Regions from separate parts of the Pseudarthrobacter sp. NPDC058196 genome, predicted to be linked through region 2. Evidence: predicted binding sites of a transcription regulator. Region 2 holds the regulator's gene; the other holds the start of a gene.
The links. Region 2 encodes Rex, which represses fermentation and respiration genes when NADH is low (regulators of the CRP and FNR family bind a similar motif). Its sites were predicted from a motif close to CTTGTGAANNNNTTCACAAG; they were not measured.
Positions count from the first base shown of each region.

Region 1: a site for Rex is predicted at 6,855-6,874, ahead of araB (ribulokinase). Genes of this name have one in related genera too.

Region 1 covers NZ_JBHVVN010000010.1:19,245-26,896, reverse strand. Annotated here, with positions in the region: gene ACFVVC_RS15125 (APC family permease) at 1-839, shown strand, start outside; gene ACFVVC_RS15120 (DUF4193 domain-containing protein) at 980-1,282, opposite strand; gene ACFVVC_RS15115 (hypothetical protein) at 1,388-1,579, opposite strand; gene ACFVVC_RS15110 (LacI family DNA-binding transcriptional regulator) at 1,661-2,683, opposite strand; gene araA (L-arabinose isomerase) at 2,688-4,208, opposite strand; gene ACFVVC_RS15100 (L-ribulose-5-phosphate 4-epimerase) at 4,237-4,965, opposite strand; gene araB (ribulokinase) at 4,962-6,710, opposite strand; gene chvE (multiple monosaccharide ABC transporter substrate-binding protein) at 6,981-7,652, shown strand, end outside.
Region 2 covers NZ_JBHVVN010000004.1:37,996-45,647, reverse strand. Annotated here, with positions in the region: gene ACFVVC_RS06865 (cytochrome c biogenesis CcdA family protein) at 1-412, opposite strand, end outside; gene ACFVVC_RS06860 (TlpA disulfide reductase family protein) at 428-1,006, opposite strand; gene ACFVVC_RS06855 (histidine phosphatase family protein) at 1,042-1,722, opposite strand; gene ACFVVC_RS06850 (YceI family protein) at 1,925-2,473, shown strand; gene ACFVVC_RS06845 (hypothetical protein) at 2,676-3,506, shown strand; gene ACFVVC_RS06840 (redox-sensing transcriptional repressor Rex) at 3,582-4,286, opposite strand; gene ACFVVC_RS06835 (glutaredoxin family protein) at 4,298-4,552, opposite strand; gene ACFVVC_RS06830 (HAD family hydrolase) at 4,631-5,449, shown strand; gene ACFVVC_RS06825 (30S ribosomal protein bS22) at 5,588-5,686, opposite strand; gene ACFVVC_RS06820 (helix-turn-helix domain-containing protein) at 5,838-6,050, opposite strand; gene ACFVVC_RS06815 (3-deoxy-7-phosphoheptulonate synthase) at 6,194-7,315, opposite strand; gene ACFVVC_RS06810 (acetylxylan esterase) at 7,558-7,652, opposite strand, start outside.

The DNA of each region.
Region 1 (7,652 bases), on a different contig from region 2:
TGTCGATCTTCGTGTACTGGGGCTGGGACGTCTGCCTGACGGTCAATGAGGAAACCGCCAACGGCAAGAAGACCGCAGGGGTGGCAGGCACCCTCACCGCGGTCATCGTCCTGGCCATCTACCTCCTGGTCAGCATCGCCACCATGATGTTCGCCGGGGTGGGAGATACCGGCAACGGATTGAACAACGCCGAGAACCACGAGAACATCTTCACGGCGCTGGCCTCCCCTATCATGGGCCCGTTCGCCATCCTGATGTCCCTGGCGGTGCTCTCCAGCTCGGCCGCATCCCTGCAGTCCACGTTCATGTCACCATCGCGCAGCCTGCTGGCCATGGCCCACTACGGCGCGCTGCCGGAACCGTTCAGCCGGATCAGCAGGAAGTTTGCGACGCCGGGCTTCGCCACGATCGCTGCCGGCGTCGTCTCCGCCGGGTTCTACGCGGTGATGCATGTGGTCAGTGACAATGTCCTGAACGACACCATCCTGGCGCTGGGCCTGATGATCTGTTTCTACTATGGCCTCACTGCGGTGGCCTGCACCTGGTACTTCCGGCACAGCCTGTTCAACAGCGTTCGCCACTTCTTCTTCCGCCTGGTGTGCCCGGTGGTGGGCGGCGTGGGCTTGTTCGTAGTGTTCGCCCAGACCGCCGTGGACAGTCTCTCCCCGGAGTTCGGCAGCGGTTCGGAGATCTTCGGCGTGGGCCTGGTGTTCATCCTGGGCGTCGGCATCCTGGCCCTGGGCGCCGTCGTCATGCTTGTCATGTCCCGCACCCACCCCGGCTTCTTCCGCGGCGAAACCCTCAAGCAGGACACCCCCGCCCTGGTGGTCCCGGAATAGGAAACCCATACAAAGGTGCCGTGCCCTCAACCGGGGCCCGGCACCTTTGTGCTGTCACCAGCAGTGCGCCACATCGATCAGACAAAGCAGCGCCGGCCACCTCAGGGGAGGTGGCCGGCGCTGTGAAGAACGGGTGGGGCTCAGCCCTCGCAGTCGCGGCAGTACTTCAGGCCGTCCTTTTCGCGGGCCACCTGAGACCGGTGGCGGACCAGGAAGCAGGACGAGCAGGTGAACTCGTCGGACTGCTCGGGAACCACAATGACGGTGAGTTCCTCGTTGGACAGATCGGCGCCGGGGAGGTCGATGCCTTCAGCGGTGTCATTCTCGTCAACATCGATGACGGCGGTCTGCGCGTTGCCGCTCCGGGACGCCTGGAGGGCCTCCAGGGAGTCAGCGGGAGACTCCTCTTCCTGCTTGCGTGGAGCATCGTAATCGGTAGCCATTAGCGTGTTCACTTTCGTTGCTGCACAGCGCCATTTCAGGCACCTCAGTGAAGCAGTTTAGGGCATCATCCCGGCCCCGGCGCAATAGTGTGGCCAAGCAGACATTCAGTTGCGGCCGGACACCTTTCCCACGTGTTCGGAGCGGGCGTGGTCGGCCCCGGCGGAGACCCCGCTCAAGGCCGGAAGCCAACCCCACCGGGTGGCATCGGCCATAGCGCCGGCGGCCTCGAATTCGGATTCACAGGTAAAGGTATCAACGGCCCAGTCGCGGAGCCGGATAAGCAAGGTAGCCGTCATGCCTGTAACCTACGCAGCAATTGTTGTGGCCACGTTTCGCGGCGGTCTCCCCCGGATTAATTCCGGCGCCTGCCTGCTTCCTCAGGCGGGCGGCGGGGCCGTGCTGCTGCGCAGGATGAGCTCGGGCTCCACCACCAGCGTCCGGGGCCCTTCCGCACCGCCGAGCACCGCGAGCATCATGTCCATGCAGCGCCTGCCCAGTTCCTCAAAATCCTGCCGGACCACTGTCAGCGGGGGGCTGAAGTACGCGGATTCGGGCTGGTCGTCGAAGCCCACCAGGGAAACGTCCTTCGGCACGTCCAGGCCCGCTTCGTTCAAGGCTCGCAGGATCCCCAACGCCATCTGGTCGTTGCCCACGAAGAGGGCAGTGGCGCGCCGGTCAGCCGCCAGCCGCCGGCCAATGTCGTAGCCGCTTCCGGCGCTCCAGTCTCCCTCCACCAGGAGATCCGCCTCGAGCCCGGCGGCCTCCAGGGCGGACCGCCAGCCGTCGGACCGCGCCACGGCGTCAATCCAGTCCTGCGGCCCGGCGACATGCCCGATCCGGCGGTGGCCCTGCGCAATGAGGTGCCGGACGGCCAGTTCGGCTCCCTTGCGCTGGTCCACCCGGACACCGCCAACAGCGTCATTCCCGTCGGAGCCAACGGCCACCACCGGCACCCCGATCGGGAGTTCCGCCAGTGCCGCCAACGTAGCCAAATGCGGAACAATCACCACGATTCCGTCCACCGCCTGGTCCAGGAAGTGCCTGACGGCGTCCAGGATCGTCTCCCTGGTGACCTCCCGCAGCGCAGCGACGCTGACGAAGTATCCTGCGTCCCGCGCGGCCCGTTCGACTCCCAGCAAGGTGTTGGCAGGGCCGTACTGCGACAACTCGCTGCCAAGGACACCGATGGTTTGCGAGCGCCGGGTGACCAGGCTGCGGGCGGCAGTATTGCGGCGGTAGCCGAGTTCGGCAATCGCCGCTTCCACCTTTTGCCGGGTCTCCTTGCTGACGTTGGGGTGGTTGTTGACCACCCGCGAGACGGTTTGGTGCGAAACCCCGGCCAGCCCCGCCACGTCCTCAAGCCTTGGCAGCCGCCGGGGCCGGGAGCTGGGCTGCGCCACCGAATCAGATCCCGCCGGCGAGTCTGTAGTAGGCGGCGTTCCAGTTCAGGTCCTTCTTGAACTGGCGGATGGTGGTGGCGTCGTCGATGGTCAGGAGTTCGGTCTTGGCGATCTCGGCGAAGTCTTCGAAGACGTCCATGCCCACCTGGGTGGAGAGCACGGTGTGGTGGGCGGCGCCGGCGGTGAGCCAGGCGGCGGCGGACGTGGCGAAGTCCGGCTTCGGCTGCCAGAGCGCGCGGGCCACGGGGAGGTTGGGCAGCGGCTGATCCAGGGGAACCACGTCGACGGCGTTGGCCACCAGGCGGAAGCGGTCGCGCATGTCGGACAGGGCGACGACGACGCCTGGCGAGGCATCGGCGTCGAACACCAGGCGGACGGGATCTTCCTTGCCTCCGATGCCCAGAGGGTGGATTTCCAGCCGCGGCTTTGCAGCGGTCAGCGAGGGGCACACTTCGAGCATGTGCGCGCCCAGGATCTTCTCCGAGCCCGGTTCCAGATGGTAGGTGTAGTCCTCCATCAGGGAGGCGCCGCCGGGCAGCCCGGCACCCATCACCTTGGCGGCGCGTACCAGGATGGCGGTCTTCCAGTCGCCTTCGGCGCCAAAGCCGTACCCGGCGGCCATGAGCCGCTGCACGGCGAGGCCGGGAAGCTGGCGAAGGGCCCCAAGGTCCTCGAAGGAGGTGGTGAACGCGGCCGAACCGTTCGCCTCGAGGAAGCTGCGCAGGCCCAGTTCGATCCGGGCGCCGTACCGCAGGGATTCGTGCCTGGCCGCGCCTGCGCGGAGCTCCGGCACCACGTCGTAAAGGTCCTCGTATTCAGCCACCAGGGCGTCGACGTCGGACTCCGCTGCGCCGTGCACCGCGTCGGCGAGCTCGTTGACGGACCACGTGTTCACGGCGACGCCGAAGCGCAGCTCGGCCTCGGTCTTGTCGCCTTCGGTGACGGCGACGTTGCGCATGTTGTCGCCGAAGCGGGTGAGCTTCAGGGTGCGGACGGCGGCCCAGCCGGCGGCGGCGCGCTGCCAGGACCCCACCTGGCGTGCCACCTCGGGGTTGGAGACGTGCCCGACGACGGTCTTCCGGGCGATGCCCAGGCGGGACTGGATGTATCCGAACTCGCGGTCGCCGTGCGCGGCCTGGTTTAGGTTCATGAAGTCGAAGTCGATGTCCGCCCAGGGCAGGTCCCGGTTGGCCTGGGTGTGCAGGTGCAGCAAGGGCTTGCGCAGCAGGTCCAGGCCCTGGATCCACATCTTGGCGGGGCTGAAGGTGTGCATCCAGGCCGTCACGCCGATGACCGAGTCGTCTGCGTTGGCTTCCAGCGCGGTCCGGCGGATGGCGTCCGAGTCGGTCAGGACCGGCTTCCACACGATCCGCACCGGGACGGCAGCGGATGCGTTGAGCTGGTTGGCGATCTCCTGGGACTGGGCGGCCACCTGCTTGAGGACTTCTTCGCCGTACAGGTGCTGGCTGCCGGTGAGGAACCAGACCTCGTAGCCGTCGAGGGAGGTGTTGGCTGCGGTATTCATGCGTACTCCTGTCAAAAAGTTTGGGGTTTTACTGCCCGTAGACGTTCTGGTACCGGGCGTAGAGCGAGTCGATATCGCGTTCATCGATCGGAAGGGGTTCACCCAGCTGCCGCGAGATATGGACAGTGCGGGCCACTTCCTCGCACATCACGGCGGCCTTCACGGCGGAGCGGGCGTCCTTGCCGATGGTGAAGGGGCCGTGGTTCTGCATCAGGACCGCCGGCGAGTTCGAGTTCTTAAGGGTTTCCACGATGCCGTGGCCAATCGAATCGTCGCCGATCAGCGCGAACGGGCCCACCGGGATGGAACCGCCGAACTCATCCCCCATCATGGTGAGCACACAGGGGATGGCCTCACCCCGTGCGGCCCACGCGGTGGCGTAGGTGGAGTGCGTATGCACCACACCGCCCACCTCGGGCATGTGCCGGTACACGTAGGCGTGCGCGGCGGTGTCGGACGACGGCGAGAGCGGCGGGTTGCCCCAATCGACAGTACCCCCGCCACCAACATTGGTGCCCCGCACGGGCGTGCCATGCAGGTCGGTCACCACCATTTGCTCCGGGGTCAGGTCCTGGTAGCTGACACCGGACGGTTTGATGACCATGAGGTCGGTGCCGGGCACCCGGGCCGAGACGTTGCCCGCGGTCCACACCACCAGTTCGTAGCGCGTCAGCTCAGCGTGCAGGGCGCACACGTCCTCCCGGATCCGGGCGATGGTTTCCAGGATTGCGGCTTCGGTTCCTTGCCGGACGCTCATGCGGATACCTCCATGGCAGAGGGGACGGCGGAGCCCGTCCCGGGCAGCACTGCGCTTGCGGCCCGTCGCTGGATGGCCTTAAGCCGGTGCATCACGTCGTTGTTGCCGCGGCCAAAGTAGTCGTGGAGGGTTTTGTACTCCTGGAAGAGTTCCTCGTACGCGGCCACGTTTTCCGGGATCGGCGTGAAGACCTCACCGGGTTCGGCCCCCATGGCGGCGGATGCTTCGCGGATATCCGCGTAGCGCCCGGCCGCGACGGCGGCGTGGATCGCCGACCCCAGGGCCGGCCCCTGCTCTGAGCCGATGGTGGAGAGCTGCAGGCCGGTGGCGTCCGCATAGATCTGCATCAGCAGTTTGTTCTTCAGGAGGCCGCCCGCCACGATGAATTCCTTGACCGGGACCCCTGCATCGCGGAAAGCGTCAACAATCGTGCGGGTGCCGAACGCGGTGGCCTCCAGCAGCGCCCGGTAGGTGTCCTCGGGCCTGGTGGCGAGGGTCTGGCCCACCACGATGCCGGAAAGCTCATGGTCCACCAGCACGGAGCGGTTGCCCGAGTGCCAGTCCAGGGCTACCAGGCCGTGCTCTCCGATAACCTGCCGGGTTGCCAGTTCGGTGAGGTACTCGTGGATCCCCAGCCCCGCCGCCTGTGCCGCCTGGTGGTATTCGGGCGGGACGCCATGCGTGGTGAACCAGCCGAAGATGTCTCCCACACCCGACTGGCCCGCCTCGTAGCCCCACAGGCCGGGGACGATGCCGCCGTCAACGGCCCCGCACATTCCCGGTACTTCGCGCAGTTCCGTGCCGTTCATGACGTGACAGGTGGAGGTGCCCATGATGGCCACCAGCTGGCCGGGTTCCACCGCCTTCGCTGCCGGGGCCGTCACGTGCGCGTCAACGTTTCCCACCGCCACGGCGATGCCCTCCGGCAGCCCGGTCCAGGCTGCGGCCTCCGCGGTCAGTGTGCCGGCGGCGTCACCCAGCTGTCCGATGGTGTGCTCGAGCTTGGAGCTGACGAAGTCCTTGAAGTCCGGGTTCAGTGCGGCCAGGAAATCCTCGGACGGGTAGCGTCCGTCCTGGTAGATGCCCTTGTAGCCGGCCGTGCAGGCATTGCGCACATACCGGCCGCACAGCTGCCACACGATCCAGTCCGCCGCCTCCACCCAGCGGTCCATGGCGGAGTAGGCTTCGGGGTCCTCTTCCAGCAGCTGCAGCCCCTTGGCGAACTCCCACTCCGATGAGATCAGGCCACCGTAGCGGGGAAGCCAGTCCTCGCCCCGTTCTGCGGCGAGCCGGTTGATCCGGTCGGCCTGGCCTTGGGCGGCGTGGTGGCGCCAAAGTTTCACGTAGGCGTGCGGCCGGTTGGCATAGCCCGGCAGTTCGTTCAGTGGGGTGCCGTCGGCCTTGACGGGCACCATGGTGCAGGCGGTGAAGTCCGTGGCAATACCGACGACGTCCGCCGGGTCGATCCCCGCGTCAGCCACAGCTGCCGGGACCGCGGTGCGAAGGACCTCCCGGTAGTCGTTGGGCACCTGGAGTGCCCATTCCCCGGGAAGCCGGGCCCCGTCGTCGCCCGCTGTGTCACGTGGCAGGACGTCGGTGACTACGGCGTGCGGATACGCATGGACCGCGCTTCCAAGCTCCTTGCCGTCGCGGACACGCACCACCACGGCGCGGCCGGAAAGTGTTCCGTAGTCCACACCGATGACGCAATGGTCGGGGCTGGAACTGAAGGGTGTATCTGGCATTCGGTTGCCTCCGCCCGGGAGGCAGGGGCCTCATTGCCGGGGTTGTCTAGGGGTCAAGGTCGAGCTAAGCGCTGCAGCAAGTGTGAACGCTAACAAAGCAGAAGTCAATGAACCCGAAGCAGGTTTCAAGCACTTGGGAGCCGCCTCTTGTTAGCGTTCACAAATCAGTCTATATTGAACCGACACATCAACAATGTGGCCGGGACCAGGGAGCATCGCTGCTGCCTCGTCCAATAACACTTCGCGGCAGTGCTGCCGCGGAAGGAGAAAATGGTGAGAATCAAAAAAATCGTGGGCGCGGTGGCCCTTGTCCTCGCGCTGACGGTGGGCGCCACTGGTTGCGGCTCACGTGGCGCGGCAACGGAACCCAGCAGCGCGGGCAAGCCCGCCGACTCGCTGGTTGGGATCTCGATGCCCACACAGACATCCGAGCGCTGGATTGCCGATGGCGCCAACGTCGAGAAGTCCCTCAAGGACCTTGGCTACAAGACAGACCTCCAGTTCGCCAATGACGACATCCCAACCCAGGTGTCGCAGATCGAAAACATGCTGACCAAGGGTGCCAAGGCGCTGATCATCGCGGCCATCGATGGCACCACCCTGACCGATGTCCTGGCCAAGGCCAAGGAGCAGAACGTCAAGGTGATCGCGTACGACCGCCTCATCAACGGCACCCCGAACGTGGACTACTACACCACGTTCGACAACTACACGGTCGGCGTCCAGCAGGCCACCTCGCTGCTGACCGGCCTGGGCCTCCTTGACGCCAGTGGCAAGAAAGTGGACGGCAAGGGTCCGTTCAACGTCGAACTCTTCGCCGGAAGCCCCGACGACAACAACGCCAACTTCTTCTGGACCGGCGCCATGGACACCCTCAAGCCGTACATGGACGCGGGCACCCTGAAGGTCCCCAGCGGCCAGACCAAGTTCGAGCAGGCCGCG
Region 2 (7,652 bases):
GTGCTCCCCAGAGCCCGGCCGGCGGTTTGGCATGGATTTTCGCGTCCCGCTGGAGCCAACTGAAGCCGCCCATGAACACGATGCCCATGATGATCACCAGGATCCCCAGGAGCTGGGTGATCCAGGCATTCCGGCTGCCGCTGATCAGGGTGCCCAGCTGCCCGAAGGCGCCGCCCAGCAGGACGAAGATCACCGAGAAACCCAGCACGAACAAGCCGATGCCTGCCAGCATCCGGCCGCGCTTTTGCTTCTGCAGGTCAACCCCGCTCAGGCCTGTGACGTATCCGAGGTAGCCCGGAACGAGGGGCAGCACGCACGGCGAAAGGAAGGACACCAGGCCGGCGAGCAGCGCCACCGGGATGGCCAGGAGGAGCGAGCCGCTGAGGATGGCTTCGGCGAAGGGACTGTTCACGGTGCCCGGCCTGCCCTACTCCGCCACGGCGGCGGTGATGAGGGCCTTCAAGGTGCCCTTCTCGATCTCGCCGAGGACCCGGGACGCCACCCGCCCCTGCTTGTCCAGGACCAGGGTGGTGGGGACTGCCCCGGGCGGAACCAGGCCGGATACGGACAGCAGGACGCCGCCGTCCTTGTCATCGAAGCTCGGGTAGGTCAGGTTGAAGGTCTTTTCGAACGCCTCCGCCGTGGGTTTCTCGTCCCGGAGGTTGACGCCGAAGAACTGCACGCCCTGGTCCTTGAACTCCTGGTGGAGTTCTTCGAGGATGGGCGCCTCCACCCGGCATGGGGCGCAGGCAGCGAACCAGAAGTTCAGGATGCTGACCTTGCCCTGGAAGTCGGCAGGGGTCACCTTGGCGCCGCTGAAGAGCGCCCCTTGGATCTGGACGGCTTCCTTGCGGTCGCCGGCGGCGAACTCGGTGACGGAACCGTCGCCTGCCACGTAGTTCTTGTTGTCCCCGGCCTTTGCCTGCTTGGCCAGTGCGTCCTCCTGGGCGCAGCCGGACAGGCCCAGGGTCAGCGCGCCGAGGGCCAGGCCGCCGGCGGCGAGCATGCTGCGGCGCGAGGGGAGGAAATCGTTGGTCACAGCTAGGCTCCAGGGGTGCTGGCCGCACCGGGAAGAAGGGACGCGGCGGGTTCGCTGTAGTCGACCCGCAGCAGCGAGCCGTCGTCGTCGAACACCAGGGACGTGACGGACGTCAGCGTGCACTCTCGCTTGCGGGGATCGTGCCAGAGGGGCCGGCCTTCGGCGCTGAGCCGGGCGGCCCAGATGGGGAGCTGGTGGCTGACGAGGATTGCCTCGGGTCCTTCGGCGCCGAAGTCGCCGGCAGCCAGGTCAATCGCCCGGAGCCGGGCGTCCTGCGCTGCGGCCGCGATGCGGGCGGCCTGCTGCTTGTAGGGCTCGCCCCAGGACGGACGCAGCGGATTGACCAGCCGGGGCCAGTGCTTGGGCCGGCGCAGCTCGGCCTTGGTGACCTTCATGCCCTCGAAGTAGTTTTCCGCCTCAATGATCCGCGGCTCGGTGTGGATCTGCAGGTGCAGGGCTTCCGAGGTCGGCAGGGCGGTTTCCTGCGCTCGCTCAAGCGGCGAGGCGGCCAGGTAAGTGATGCGGGCACCCCGCTCGGCACGCTGCCGGAAGTGCTCGGCGAGGGTCCTGGCCATCTCCTGCCCCAGTTCGGAGAGGTGGAATTCGGGGAGCCGCCCGTACAGAACGCCGTCGGGATTATGGACCTCGCCGTGGCGGAGCAGATGGACAGTGGCTTGGGGCATGTTTACCAGTTTCTCAAAGATGGCGTGCGATCCGAAATCTTCTACGAACAGTAGAACTTAAGTTTCTGAAGAAATGTTCCGAACGCGGGAACAAAACATGCAAACGCATGTTTATACTGGATGCAGCAAGTTAGTTGAGGCTTCAACCGATGAAGGTTCAACCGCATGACCACAACAGGCATTATGAACAAGGAGCATCATCATGGCACTTCCCGCAGACGTCACCACCGGCACCTGGACCCTGGACAACTCCCACAGCGAGATCGGCTTCACCGTCCGTCACGCCGGCATCAGCAAGGTCCGCGGCCAGTTCACCGAAGCCGCCGCAACGCTTGACCTCGTCGAGGATGTGGCCGACTCGAAGATCAACGCCACCATCAAGACCGCCAGCTTCGACTCCGGCGACGCCAACCGCGACGGCCACGTCAAGGGCGAGGATTTCTTCGACGTGGAGAAGTTCCCGGAGATCTCCTTCGTCTCCAACGGCCTGGTAGCAAAGGGCAACAGCTACGAGCTCACCGGTGACCTCACCATCAAGGGCGTCACCCGCCCGGTGACCCTGGAGACCGAGTTCAACGGCGTGGCCGTTGACCCGTTCGGCAACACCCGCGCAGGCGTCTCGGCCGGGACCACCATCAGCCGCAAGGACTTCGGCCTGACCTGGAACGCCGTCCTGGAGACCGGCGGCGTGCTGGTCAGCGACAAGGTTGCCATCAACCTGGAGCTCGCCTTCATCGCTCCCGCAGCCTGATTCCGCTCCGGCCCACCCCGGCAGCAGGCATTTCGCCTGATGCCGGGGTGCCGCATTTAAGGCCCGGGGAGGCGTGAACGGCCCCGCGGAATCACGCACAACCTGGTCCGCCGGGGGTACGGTGGACCTAAGCCATGCTGGGGGCGGCACAGGACCGATTCCCGGCAGCCCGCCTGGATCCCGACCTGCAGAAGGAACGCCCATGAGTACTCCTCCCGTCCCGCCGCCCGTGCCCCACGATCCGCAATCCGGAAACGACCAGCCGGGCAACGGCCAGCCGGCCGGCGGGCAGCCCGGCTCCCGACAGCCCCGCTACGGACAGAACGCCCCCCAGTATGGGCAGAATGCTCCGCAGTACGGACAAAACGAACCGCAGTACGGTTCGCAGCCGCCGGCAGCTCCGCAATATGGCCAGAACGCCCCGCAGTACGGCCAGAACCCGCCCCAGTATGGACAGAACGCCCCGCAGGCTCCCGGCTACGGACAGCAGCAGCCCTATGGCCAGCAGCCGTACGGCCAGTCCCCCTACGGCCAGTACCCGTCGGAGCAGCCCCAGCCTGCGGCAAGCACCGGCATCCCGCAACTGGTCAACATCTCCTTCTGGATGCTGATCGCGGCCGCCGTGATCTTCGTCATCTCCCTGCTCACCGGGCTGACCCAGCTGGATGATCCCGCATTCCGGCAGGCCTTTGACCAGCAGGTCAAGGCCAGCAACGCGGGCGTCACGTACGACGACATCAAGGGCGTCATCGCCGGAACCCTGGTGGTCTTCGCCATCATCGGTGCCGGGCTGTACCTGCTGGTGGCCTTCTTCGTCCGCAAGGGCAAGAATTGGGCACGCATCCTGGGGACGGTCCTGGCAGCCCTGTCGGTGCTGGGCCTCTTCGGAGTTCCCTCGTTCGCAACCGTCGGAACCGTTTTGGGCATCGCGGCCATCGTGCTGCTGTACCTTCCGGCGGCCGCCCCTTACTTCCGGAAGCAGCAGTTCGGCAACCCGTATGCCGGCGGCTTCGGAAACCCCTACGGCCGGTAGCAGCGGGCCACACCACGGCAAACGGCCCGGGATGCTTTGCAGCATCCCGGGCCGTTTGCCTTTAACCGGTGGTCCCTAGGCGGTCTGGCCGGGCGCCTGTGCCCGCTGGGCGTGGTAGGCCAGGATCTGCAGCTCGGTGGCCATGTCCACCTTGCGGAGGTTCACGCCTTCCGGGACCTGCAGCATCACGGGCGCGAAACTCAGGACGCTGTGCACGCCTGCGGCCACCACGCGGTCGCAGATGCCTTGGGCCACCGCCGCCGGGAGCGCCAGCACCACCATGTTGGCTCCGGTGCGGTGCAGGACGGTTTCAAGGTCTGCCACGTCACTGACCCGCAGCCAGCCAACCTCGTTGCCCACCACCATTTGGTCGGCGTCGAAGATCGCGACGACGTCGAACCCGCGGGATTCGAAGCCGCCATACCGCGCCAGGGCCTTGCCCAGGTTTCCGGCACCCACGATCGCGACTTTCCAGTCGTGCGTGAGGCCAAGGGCCGCTGCGATATGGCGGCTGAGATACTGCACCTCGTAGCCCACTCCCCTGGTGCCGTAGGACCCTACATGGGACAGGTCCTTGCGCAGCGTCGAGGAACTGACGCCGGAGGCCTCCGCCAATGATTCGGACGAGACCCGCTCGACGCCCTCGGCCAGCAAGGTGTTCAAGGCACGGAGGTACAGCGTCAGCCGTGCCACCGCGGCGGGCGGGATCTGCTTGGCGGGCGCACCCGGGGCGCCCGGAAGCTCCGGGACAGGCTGGGACGTTGATTCCAAGGACGTCATTGGCCTCCCCCCTACCGGACCATGGCGCGCTGCAGCACGCGTTCCAGCCGGGCTTCGTCAATCTTCCAAAAGTCGCGCTGTACCCCGTCCACCAGTACCACCGGGATTTCCTCGGCATAGCGTTCGCGCAGCTCGGGCTGGTGGTCCACCGACTCTTCCGTCCATGTCAGGCCCAACGAGGCAGTGACCCGGCCGACGGCGTCGCGCGCCTCTTCGCAAAGGTGGCAGTCAGCTTTGGTGACCAGGACGACGCGGGGGGTAGCCATGGCTTAACGGTATCGCCGTTCGCGGCATGCGGGCGACGCCGACGGCGGCGGGCCGGCCTATTGACTAGACTCGAGTCCATGCCCGAGGAGAAATACGTCGCCGTAGTCACGCGGCCAGTCACTGCGCCGCAGCCCGGCGAAGCGGCGTTTTTCGACGTGGACAACACCTTGATGCGCGGCGCCAGCCTCTTCCATGTGGCCCGGAAAATGCACCAGCGGGGAGCGTTCACCCTGAGGCAGGCGGCTGGCATGGCCTGGAAACAGTTCAAGTTCGTGGCCCGCGGTGAAAACATGGATGATGTCCACGCCGTCCGCGACTCGGCCCTGACCCTGGCTGTGGGCATCAGCGTTGACGATATCCGGGCGTTGGGCGAAGAGGTCTATGACGAAATGATCGCGTCCCGGATCTGGCCGGGCGCCAAGGCACTGGCCGAGCAGCATCTCCGCGTGGGCCGCCGGGTCTGGCTGGTCACGGCCACGCCGATCGAAGTTGCCACCGTGATCTCCACCCGCCTGGGCCTGACCGGCGCCCTCGGGACGGTCGGGGAAGTCTCCGACGGCATGTACACCGGCCGCCTGGTGGGCGACATCCTGCATGGCTCGGCCAAAGCCGTGGCTGTCCAGGCCCTCGCCGACGAGGAAGACCTGGACCTGAAACGCTGCTGGGCGTACAGCGACTCCTATAACGACGTCCCGCTGCTTTCATTGGTAGGCCACCCGGTGGCCATCAACCCCGATGCCAAGCTCCGCCGGCACGCCCGCGACCGCAACTGGCCGGTCTACGATTTCCGTGCCGGCCGCCGCGCCGCCACCTTCGGACTCAAAGTGGCAACATTCGGCGGCGCCATCTACGGGCTGTGGAAGGGGTTCGCCCGGATCCGCGGCCCGCGCCTGTAGCTTTCCCGCGCCTCTGGATATCCCGCGAGTCTGCCTTCCCCCCGCCTGCAGGTTCCCCGCACCGCACACTCCGGAGCACGAAAAAACGCCCGCCACCTTTGCAGGCGACGGGCGTTTTCCACGCTGTTCGAAGTATTGCTACTTCTTGTTGCGGCGCTGGTGACGAGTCTTGCGAAGCAGCTTGCGGTGCTTCTTCTTGGCCATACGCTTGCGACGCTTCTTGATAACTGAACCCACGAAAGTTCCTTACAAACTAGATGCAGTACCTGTCTGATGGAAATGGTCCGTGGACAGAGCTACGAACTGAACAACTGACAGATTCTTACAATGACGTAAAACGTTCCTTAACAGGGTACCGCCTCTCGGAGGCGGCTTGGGACAAGGTGCCTTAGGCTGTCTCGGAGTGACCGTCCACCACAGCACCCTTGAGGTACTGCTCCACGGCATTCTCAGGTACCCGGTAGGAGCGGCCGAACCGAACTGCCGGCATTTCGCCGGAGTGGACCAGCCGGTAAACAGTCATTTTAGAGACGCGCATGACCTCGGCTACTTCAGCCACGGTCAGGAACTTCGCGTTGGAGAAGTTCTGTTCTGCCGACATTTCCCTATTTTCCTTTGCTGACGGATGGACAACAGTGACCCCAGGTACGTGCCAATGCGGTGTTCCGATGCTGAGCCATCCACCAATCACCTAAATAGATACTCTAGATGTTCATGTGGCAGATGTGAAAGTAGGTAAAGCCACTATTTCGCCTCCCGGCGCTTCCGCGCCGAGGCCGCAAGCTGCTCCAGCACGGAGGCCGAAACGTCCCAGTCCATGCAGGCGTCGGTGACGCTCTGGCCGTACATGAGTGCAGAGCGTCCGGCCGCGTGCTCGGCAACGTCGAGGTTTTGGGCGCCGCCCACCAGGAAGCTTTCCAGCATGACCCCGGCGATCGCCTGCGCGGCGGCGCCCCCGTCCTCGAGCTGGGCACCGATCTCCAGCGCCACCTCGGCCTGGCGGTGGTGGCTCTTGCCGCTGTTGGCGTGGCTCGCGTCGACCACCAGGCGCGGGTTCAGGCCCTTTCCGGCCAGCTCCCCGGACACCCGTTCGACGTCGGCGGCCGAGTAGTTGGGGCCCTTGCGGCCGCCGCGGAGGATGACGTGGGTGTCCGGGTTCCCGGCTGTTGCCACCAGCGCTGCCCGGCCGTCGCCGTCGATCCCCAGGAATGCCTGGGCCGCCGCCGCGGCGCCGCATGCGTCGATCGCCACCTGCAGGCCGCCGTCGGTCCCGTTCTTGAAGCCGATGGGCATGGACAGGCCCGAGGCCAGCTGCCGGTGGATCTGGCTTTCGGTGGTGCGGGCCCCGATGGCACCCCAGGAAACCACGTCCGCCATGTACTGCGGGCTGATCGGCTCCAGGAATTCGGTGGCGGTGGGCAGTCCCAGCGCGGTCACCTGCTGGAGGAACAGCCTGGCGGTGCGCAGGCCGGTGACCATGTCGTGGCTGCCGTCAAGGCGGGGATCGTTGATCAGGCCCTTCCAGCCGACGGTGGTGCGGGGCTTTTCGAAGTAGGTCCGCATGACCACCAGCAGGTCTTCCTTGTGCTTTTCCGCCTGGCTGACCAGCCGGCGGGCGTATTCCAGCCCGGCTTTGGGATCGTGGATGGAGCATGGCCCCACGATGACCAGCAGGCGGTCATCCACACCGTCCATGATGGCCCGGACCTGGTCGCGTCCGCGTTCGACGACGTCAGCGGCCCGGGCGTCCAAGGGAAGTTCGGCGAGGAGCTCGGAAGGGGTGGGCAGCGCGGTGAATTCGCTGACGCGCAGGTTCGAGGTGGATTTGGTGCCGGCGCTGGCGGCTGCTGCTGTTGCGGTGCTCATGTTCGGGTCCTGTTCCAGATGGGAAGCGGGCCCGGATTTCAGAACCCGCCGGAGAAACGGCGAAGGGCAGAGAATGAACTCTGCCCTGTTGGCTCTGAAGGAATGCTGGATGCGTGTCAGTTAGACGCGGGCCCCTCCAGAGCCAACGAAAAATACGCATACCAACGGTTAGTCATGGGAAAGACCATAAGCCCGGCCGCCCGCCGACGCAAAATCAGCGTCCGTCACATTCCTGCGCCGGGCTACCCCAGGAGCTTGCGCAGGTACTGCAGCTGCCGGATCCAGTGGTGTTCCTGGCCGCCTTCATGGTTGTTGAAGCGGTACACCTCGATCTCCT